2 regions of the Micromonospora sp. NPDC023869 genome follow, and region 1 is predicted to be linked to the other one. Evidence: riboswitches for the same ligand, from Rfam matches in the RefSeq annotation. Region 1 holds a riboswitch; the other holds the start of a gene.
What was found. Region 1 has a riboswitch for cobalamin ahead of ACZ31C_RS19075 (ribonucleoside-diphosphate reductase subunit alpha). Riboswitches for the same ligand answer to the same signal wherever they lie in the genome.
Positions count from the first base shown of each region.

Region 1 (4,204 bases):
CACTCGTAGCAGCCGGCGATCGAGGCGATGGTGGCGGTCGGCGCGATCGCCACCAGCAACGAGTTCCGCAGGCCGTGCCGGCCGATCGTCTCGCGCAGCGCGGCCCACCGGTCGGGCTGGCCGACCTCGGCGCCCCACAGGTCCGGGTGCAGCTCACCCCGGGCGGCGCGGGTCTGCGCGTACGCGGGATGCGGGCCGAACCGCTCGGCGAGCCCGGCCGAGGTCTCCAACGCGGTCAGGAAGATCTCCTCCTGCACGCGGGTCGACAGCTCCCGGGCGGCCGGGGAGTCGAACGGCAGGCGCAGCGTGAAGAACGCGTCCTGCAACCCCATCAGCCCGAGCCCGACGGGGCGCCAGCGCGGGTTCGACGCCGCCGCCTGCTCGGCCGGGTAGTAGTTGATGTCGATCACTCGGTCCAGGAACACCACGGCGGTCCGCACCGTGGCGCGCAGCCGCTCCCAGTCGACCCCGTCCGCGGTGACGTGCGCGCCCAGGTTGACCGAGCCGAGGTTGCAGACCGCCGTCTCGGCGTCGTCGTTGACCTCCAGGATCTCGGTGCAGAGGTTCGACAGGTGGATGGTGTTGCCCCGGGCGCCGGTCTGGTTGGACAGCCGGTTCGAGGCGTCCTTGAACGTCATCCACCCGTTGCCAGTCTGCGCGAGCGTCCGCATCATCCGGCCGTACAGGTCGCGGGCCTTGACGGTCTTGACCGCCTTCTTCTCCGCCGCGCGGTACGCCTCGTCGAACGCCTCACCGAACAGGTCGGGCAGCTCGGGGGCGTCCGACGGGTCGACCAGCGACCAGTCCCCGTCCGCCTCGACGCGCCGCATGAACTCGTCCGGGATCCAGTTGGCGAGGTTCAGGTTGTGCGTACGCCGGGACTCCTCGCCGGTGTTGTCCCGCAGTTCGAGGAACTCCTCCACGTCCGGGTGCCACGGTTCGAGGTAGACGCAGGCCGCGCCCTTGCGACGGCCGCCCTGGTTGACGGCGGCCACCCCGGCGTCCAGCGTCTTGAGAAACGGCACGATGCCGTTCGACCTGCCGTTGGTGCCCCGGATCAGCGCGCCCCGACCGCGCACCCGGGACCAGGAGATGCCGATGCCACCGGAGAACTTGGACAGCTTCGCGACCTGGTGGTAACGCTCGTAGATGGAGTCGAGTTCGTCGCGCGGCGAGTCGACCAGGAAGCACGAGGACATCTGGGTGTGCCGGGTGCCGGAGTTGAACAGCGTCGGCGAGCTGGGCAGGTAGGCCAGGCTGGACATCAGCCGGTAGAAGCCGATCGCCTCGCCGGGCGTCTGCGACAGGCCGCAGGCGACCCGCAACAGCCAGTACTGCGGCGTCTCCACCACCAGTCGGGTCTGCGGGTGCCGCAGCAGGTACCGGTCGGCGACCGTGCGCAGCCCGAAGTACTCGAAACGCAGGTCCCCGGCCGGGTCGACGGCGTCGTCCAGCTTGCGCGCGTTGCGGGCCACGAACGCGGCGGTGTCGTCGCCGATCAGGCCCAAGCCGTGTGCGTACCGGATGGACTGGCTGAAGCTGGCCACCTGCTGCCCGCGGACCTCCTTGTCCACGTACGCGGCCAGCAGTCGGGCCGCCAGCTTCGAGTACTGCGGCTCCTCACCGATCAGTTCGGCTGCGGTCTGGATGGAGAGCTTGTCCATCTCGGCCGTGGTCGCGCCGTCGTACAGCCCGCTGATGGTCTTCGTCGCCACCCGCAGCGGGTCGATCTCGTCCAGGTCGGCGACCCACCGCTCCACCGCCTTGACGATCTTGTTGACGTCCACCGGCTCGGTGTCGCCGTTCCGTTTGCGGACCTGCATGACGTGCCGGCGTTGCTCCGGCCCCGCCTGCTCCTGGGTCACCGTCATGTTCCCCCTCCTCACGCCTGTCCCCGAGATCGTCGGGTCCGCGCGGGAGGACGCCGCCGGTCACCGACGGCACTGCTGCCGTGACTGACCAGCTCCTGGCGTCGGCCGTCCCACGCGGCCTTCGACCGCCGCACACGTCGCGTGCGGCGCGCTGGCAGGTCTTCGGACTCGTGGGCCTGGTGCTCGCGCCTACTGGCCGTCGCTTCCCAGACCTGGCGGGTCCAGTGCGTGATGACGGCGGTCGTTCCCACTCACCGCTGCGGGGCAGTCCCGGATTCCCACCGGGTTCCCTCTTGCCTCGACCGCCGTTTCAGTGGCGGTCGAACCAGCTACGGGGCACACCATATATGGGTACGGTGCGGAGATGGCAACACCAGATGCTGTGCCGGGCGTGTCGCGTGCCAGATGACGGGCATCCCGGCGACCGACGGCCGGGTACTCGATCATGCCCACTAGCATCGTCGCGTGCAGACTGCGGCCGGGCCCGGCGACCGACGGACACTGCTTGACGTCCTCGTCCAGGCCGCGGATCGCGCACCCGAGCAGATCATCGTGCACGTGCGCGACGACGGCACCGAACGCACCGTCACCGTCCGAGAGTTGCGGGACGAGTCGCTGCGGGTGGCGGGCGGCTACCGGGCCGCCGGAGTGGTCCCGGGCACCCCGGTGATCCTGGTCGCCGACGCCGGGGACGACTTCCAGCCGCTGTTCTGGGGGGCGCTCGCCGCCGGGCTGGTCCCGGTGCCGCTGCCACCCGAGCCGACCCGGGTACGGGCCGTCCGCGAGCTGCTCACCGACGCGGTGACCGTGCTGGACGACGCCACCGAGGCTGTCGCCGACGGGCTGGCCGGCCCGGTGCTGCGGCTGGCCGACCTGCGGACCGGCACCCCACCGGAGGAGCTGTTCGCGGCCGACCCGACCGACGTGGCGTTCCTCCAGTTCTCCTCCGGCAGCACCGGCGCGCCGCGCGGGGTGGAGCTGACCCACGCCAACGTGCTGGCCAATGTGGAGCAGTCCCGGCTGGCCAGCGGCGCCGGACCGGACGACGTGCTGGTCACCTGGATGCCGTACTTCCACGACATGGGGTTGATCGGCACCCACCTGACCCCGCTGGCCATCGGGTGCACGCAGGTCCGCGTACCTCCGATGGCGTTCGCCAAGCGCCCGGCGCTGTGGTTCACCGCCGCGCACCGGCATCGCGCGACCCTGCTCTCGGCGGCGAACTTCGCGCTGGCACTGGCGGTCCGGCGGGTTCCGGCGGATCTCCTCGCCACGCTCGACCTGAGCCGGGTCCGGTGCGTGGTGGTGGGCGCGGAGCCCATCTCCCCCACGGTGTGGCGGGCCTTCCTGGCGCACGTCCGCCCGGCCGGGCTCGCCCCGGCCGCCCTGCGACCGGTGTACGGCCTGGCGGAGGCGACGCTCGCGGTGACCTTCCCGCCGCCCGGGGAGGTCGCCGCGCCGCTGGTGCTGGACCGCGCCGCGCTGAGCCGGGGTCGGGCGGTGAGCACCGCGCCGGGTACGCACGCGGTGGAGCTGATGGACCTGGGGCACCCGGTGCCCGGCTGCGAGGTGCGCGTCGTCGACGAGCGGCACCGGCCGCTGCCCGAGGACCGGGTGGGCCTGATCGAGGTACGCGGCCCGAACGTGGCGCGCGGCTACCACCGGGACCCGCAGGCCAGCCGGGAGACCTTCGTGGACGGTTGGCTGCACACCGGTGACCTGGGTTTCCAGCGCTCCGGCCGGCTCTGCGTGACCGGCCGCGCGAAGGACGTGATCTTCGTCAACGGTCGGACGTTCCACGCCCCCGACCTGGAGGCGGTGGCCTCCGCGACCGTCGGGTTGCCGGCCACGGTGACGGCGGTGGTCGGCTGCACCGACCCGGACACCGGCGGCGAGCGGATCGTGGTGTTCGTGGCCTGGGCGCGACCGCCGGCCGGGGCTACCGTGGTGCTCGACGCCACGCGGGCCCGGGTCGCCGAGGCGGCCGGGCACGACGACGTACGGGTGCTGCCGCTGCCGCCCGGCGCGTTCGCCCGGACCACCAGCGGCAAGTTGCGGCGGCGACGGATGCGCGAACGCTACCTGGCCGGCGACTTCGCCGACCGGGAACGCCGCTGGCACCCGGCGGGACCGAGTGCGGCGCACCGGGTGGCCGAGCCAATGCCCTCGGGGCCGCTGTCCCGGCGACGGGTCGAGCAGGTCGTCCGGGCGGTCTGGGCCCGGGTGCTGGACCGGCCCGCCGACACCATCGCGGCGGACGACCGCTTCCTGGCCATCGGCGGGTCGTCGCTCACGGCGATGGAGGTGCTGGCCGGGCTGGAGGACGCCCTCGG
Region 1 covers NZ_JBVHKD010000006.1:250,491-254,694, forward strand. The annotation lists gene ACZ31C_RS19075 (ribonucleoside-diphosphate reductase subunit alpha) at 1-1,871, opposite strand, end outside; cobalamin riboswitch at 2,008-2,216, opposite strand; gene ACZ31C_RS19080 (amino acid adenylation domain-containing protein) at 2,337-4,204, shown strand, end outside.

Region 2 (4,204 bases), on a different contig from region 1:
CCTCGGTGCGTACCGCCAGCGAGCCGGTGTAACCGCGCAGCGCCAACCCCTCCTCCCAACGCCGGGCCAGCGAGAACGCCCGGACGAAGACCGCGCCGGCCTGCCCGGCCAGCGACCGGTAGGTGCTGGCCCAGGTGCGGTAGCCCAGCCGGGCCGCCTGGGCCTGCCGCACCGCGTGCACGCTCTCCAGCAGCAGGAACAACATCCGGTAGATCAGCGCGGCCACCTCGGTGACCGCGCTGGGCACCCCGAGTCGCTGGAGTCGGGGCAACACGTCGGCGAGCGGCGTGGTGGCGGCGAACAGCAGCAGGCAGAGCAGCGCGGCGCAGGCCCGACCGGCGGTCGCGGCGGCCGTCGCCAGCCCCTCCGGCGCCCACCGCACACGCGTCGGGCCGGAGACCGCCACCAGCATCGGCACCGAGCCGGTCAGGATGAACAACAGCGGGGTCCGGGCCGCCCGGACCAGCAGGCGCGGCGGCAGCGCCGCCGGCCCGAGCAACGCCACCGCCGCGGTCAGGCCCACCACCAGGGCGCCCGGCCACGGTGGCAGGAGCAACGCGCAGCCCAACAGCCCCAGGGCCAACAGGGCCTTCTCCGCCGGGTGGCGGCGTCGCCAGGGGCTGGCGTACGCCGCCACGTCCAACGCGAGCACTAGTCGGTGGTTTTCTCCCCGGTCGCGGTCTGCTCGCCACGCAGCCGCTGCCGGGTCCGGGCGACCCCGAAGTAGTAGCCGAGGAACCCGGCGCCGAGGGCGGCCTGGAGCGCGAACAACGCCGACTCGATCTCACCCGACGGCGGCTCGTAGATCGAGCTGAACCACGGCTCGTAGTCGGGGTGGTCGTTGACGATCGCCTCCTCGGCGAGGGCGTCTGCCCCGGCGAACGGCTCCTCGCCGCTGCCGAGCCCCAGCACCAGCGGCGCCACCGCCAACGCCACCACGGCGAGCAGCAACAACAGGTTGGTCCGGCCGAACGACTTCACGCCACCGCTCCCTGGGTCGTCGGGGCCGGACGGCGCAGAATGCCGAGCCGGCGGAGTTCCTGCGGGCTCACCCGGACCAGCAACCGGACCACTAGGACGGTGAGCAGCCCCTCGCTGATCGCCAGCGGGATCTGGGTGACCGCGAAGATGGACCCGAACTTGGCCAGCGCGCCGACGAAGCCCGAATCCGGGTCGGGGAAGGCCAGCGCGAGCTGGGCACTGGTCACGCAGTAGGTCGCCAGGTCGGCCAGGGCGGCGGCGAAGAACACCGAGATGCCGAGGCCGCCACCGAGCCGGCGGATCAGCGCGTACACGCCGAAGGCCACCCAGGGGCCGACGATCGCCATCGAGAAGACGTTCGCGCCGAGCGTGCTCAACCCGCCGTGGGCCAGCAGGAGTGCCTGGAACAGCAGCACGATCGTGCCGAGCACACTCATCACGGGGGCTCGGAACAGGATCGCGCCGAGACCCACACCGGTCGGATGGGAGCAGGAGCCGGTCACCGAAGGGATCTTCAGCGCCGACAGGACGAAGGTGAACGCCCCGGCCGCGCCGAGCAACAGCTTCGCGTCGGGGTTCGCGCGGACCTGCTGGACCAGGTTGCGCGCACCGTGGATGACGAACGGTGTCGAGACCGCGAACCATGCCGCCGCCTGCACCGGTGGTAGGTAGCCCTCAGCGATGTGCATGAGTCGACCTCCCCTTCCAACACCTCGTGGACGAGATCACACGTCGGGGTCGGTCTCCTGGCTCCCGGATCGTCGCGTACTCCGGCCTTCCCAGGTCCTCCACGGACCCAGTGGCGTACAAGTCGGAGCGAACTCCCCGGTCACAGTGGCGAGGGCCGCGCCGGTCTCACACCGGCTTCCCGTTACCGCGACGGCGCGACGTTATCCGTTCTGCGCACCGGCGCACAAGACTCATCGATGCCCCAGCGGCCGTACTCGGGTGAAGAGTGCCGTTTGTCACGACGATTCCCGGGTAGACGCCAGATCCGTTGCGAGAAGGGGGCCGGCGGGTTGGACGAGAACGAGTTCATCGAGTCCGTGGCGAACCGCACCGGCGCGTCGACGGAACAGGCGACCGCCATCGCGCGCGCCACCCTGACCACGCTGGCCGAGCGGATCGACGGAGGCGAGGCCCGGGACCTGGCCGAGCAACTCCCGGAAGGGCTGCGGGCGTACACGTTCGCGCCCAGCGAGACCGCCGAACGCTTCGGGCTCGACGTGTTCGTCCAGCGCGTCGGCGGCCGAGCCGACGTCGACCCCGACCTGGCCGAGGCCGGCGTCCGGGCGGTGATGGACACCATTCGAGGTGACGTCGCCCCCGCCGACTACGACGACGTCATCGCGAACCTGCCGGCCGAACTGTGGCAGGTGGCCAACCCGGCGCCGTCCTACGACGCGCAGCGCGACCGCGGCTAGCGGATCACCGGGCGGTCAGGTGGGGTGCCGGCTCCACGTACACCGGCAGGTGATGCCCGGCCCGGGCGCAGAAGAGGGCGACCTCGTACGCCATGTCGCCCACCTCGGCCGAGCCGTCGATACCGACGGTGAGGATCGCCCCGTTGCCGGTGGTGGCGTGGAACAGGAACGCCCGCGACATCTGCACCACCACCTGGTGCAGCTCACCCTCACCGCACAGTCGGGCGGCGGCCAGACCCAACGCCTGGAGACCACAGACCACACTGGACAGTTGCTCGGCGATCTCCTCGTCGATGCCCCGCGAGGCCCCCAGCATGATGCCGTCCGGGGAGAGCACCACCGCGAACTTGGCACCGGGCACCCGATCCACGATGTCGTCGAGCGCGTCGTTGAGATTCTCGGCGGTGACCAGGGCATGGGTCATAAGGGCGCTGTCCTCTCGTCGAAACTCCTACGTTCGTACCAGAGAAGACCCGGCGTCAGGGGGCTGACACTCCCCCTGATCCTGTTCCCTGATCCTCCTAACGTACGACGACGCTGGTCACCCTAATCGGACGGGTCGGACGGCACGATCACGCCGGGAATCGCTCCTCTGACCGACGGTGACGCCCGCTCAGGACGACGGCACCGGGCCCCGCAACCCCACCAATCCGGGTACGGCGACACGACCCAGTTCGGCGCCGCTGGCCGGGTCGAGCCATCTCAGCGCGTCCCGCCCACCCACATAGAGACGACCGCTGTCCGGGCCGAGGAGGAGACCGCTGACGGGAGCGTCGACCGGCCGTTCGGCGACGACCCGCAGACCGGCGGCATCCACGGTACGCACCACACCGGCCCCGCCGAGGAACAGTCGATCGTCGTCCGCCGTCGCGTACGCCGGGCCGGACGCTACGGGGACGGCGGCGGTGCGGCGTACCGTCAGCTCCTCGGTGGAGATCTCGGCGACGGTGCCGGAGGTGAGGTCGGCGACGTACAGCCGGGAGCCGTCCGGGGCGATCGCCATGGCGTGCCCGTCGGCCGGTCCCTCCCCGAACGGGTGCGGCAGGTCCACGCAGTACGCCCACCGCTCGTGCAGGTGCAGCGTGTGCACGAAGGCGTGGACGTCGCTCCCCGGCCGCCCGCTGATGCGGTCCCGGGTGTGCCGGTGATCGGGTTGGTGGGTGTAGAGCGTGTACAGGACGTGACGGGCCGGGGCGAGCACGGCCTGCCGCCCGTCGCCGCGCATCTCCTCCTCCGCGCCCGCCGGAATCGTCTGCTTGAGGCGGGTCTGCAACGGGCCCGCCACACCGGTGGCGAGGTCGACCACCCGGACCCGGTACCGGTCCGGTGCCTGCGGCGGCAGCCACTCCAGCACGAACAGGCCGCTGTGGTCGTGGGTGAACGCCTCCGGGACGACGTTGCCCGGCAGCCGTAGTCGCTGCCGCACTCCATCCGCGTCGGCGATCAGCACCGGCGTGACGTCCCGCCCGGCCGGAGACGCTGCGGTGACGCTCACCGCCTCGGTGGTCAGTGCCACCCACCTGCCGTGGGCGGAGACTGTCTGCGGCACCCAGCGTCCGGGCAGTCGCACCCGCGCGGAGGCGACACCCGTGGCGGTCTCGATCCGCCAGAACGCGGTGTCGGCGCCCTCCGGTGCGCTCGCGTACACCGACCGCCCGTCGGCGGTGGCGACGGCGTGCGGAATGACCTGCCGCTCGGCACCGCGCAGCAGGACGACTCCGTCGGCCAGGTCCAGGAGCAACGGATCCGGCGGCACCGCCGCCACCCGGGACCCGGTCGGATCACACCCGACCAGCGTC
Region 2 covers NZ_JBVHKD010000003.1:45,720-49,923, reverse strand. The annotation lists gene cbiQ (cobalt ECF transporter T component CbiQ) at 1-652, opposite strand, end outside; gene ACZ31C_RS10815 (energy-coupling factor ABC transporter substrate-binding protein) at 652-981, opposite strand; gene ACZ31C_RS10810 (energy-coupling factor ABC transporter permease) at 978-1,670, opposite strand; cobalamin riboswitch at 1,701-1,875, opposite strand; gene ACZ31C_RS10805 (DUF2267 domain-containing protein) at 2,001-2,405, shown strand; gene ACZ31C_RS10800 (roadblock/LC7 domain-containing protein) at 2,410-2,829, opposite strand; gene ACZ31C_RS10795 (YncE family protein) at 3,019-4,204, opposite strand, start outside.
Region 2: linked by a shared signal. The riboswitch ahead of ACZ31C_RS10810 (energy-coupling factor ABC transporter permease) and the one ahead of ACZ31C_RS19075 (ribonucleoside-diphosphate reductase subunit alpha) in region 1 are both predicted to bind cobalamin.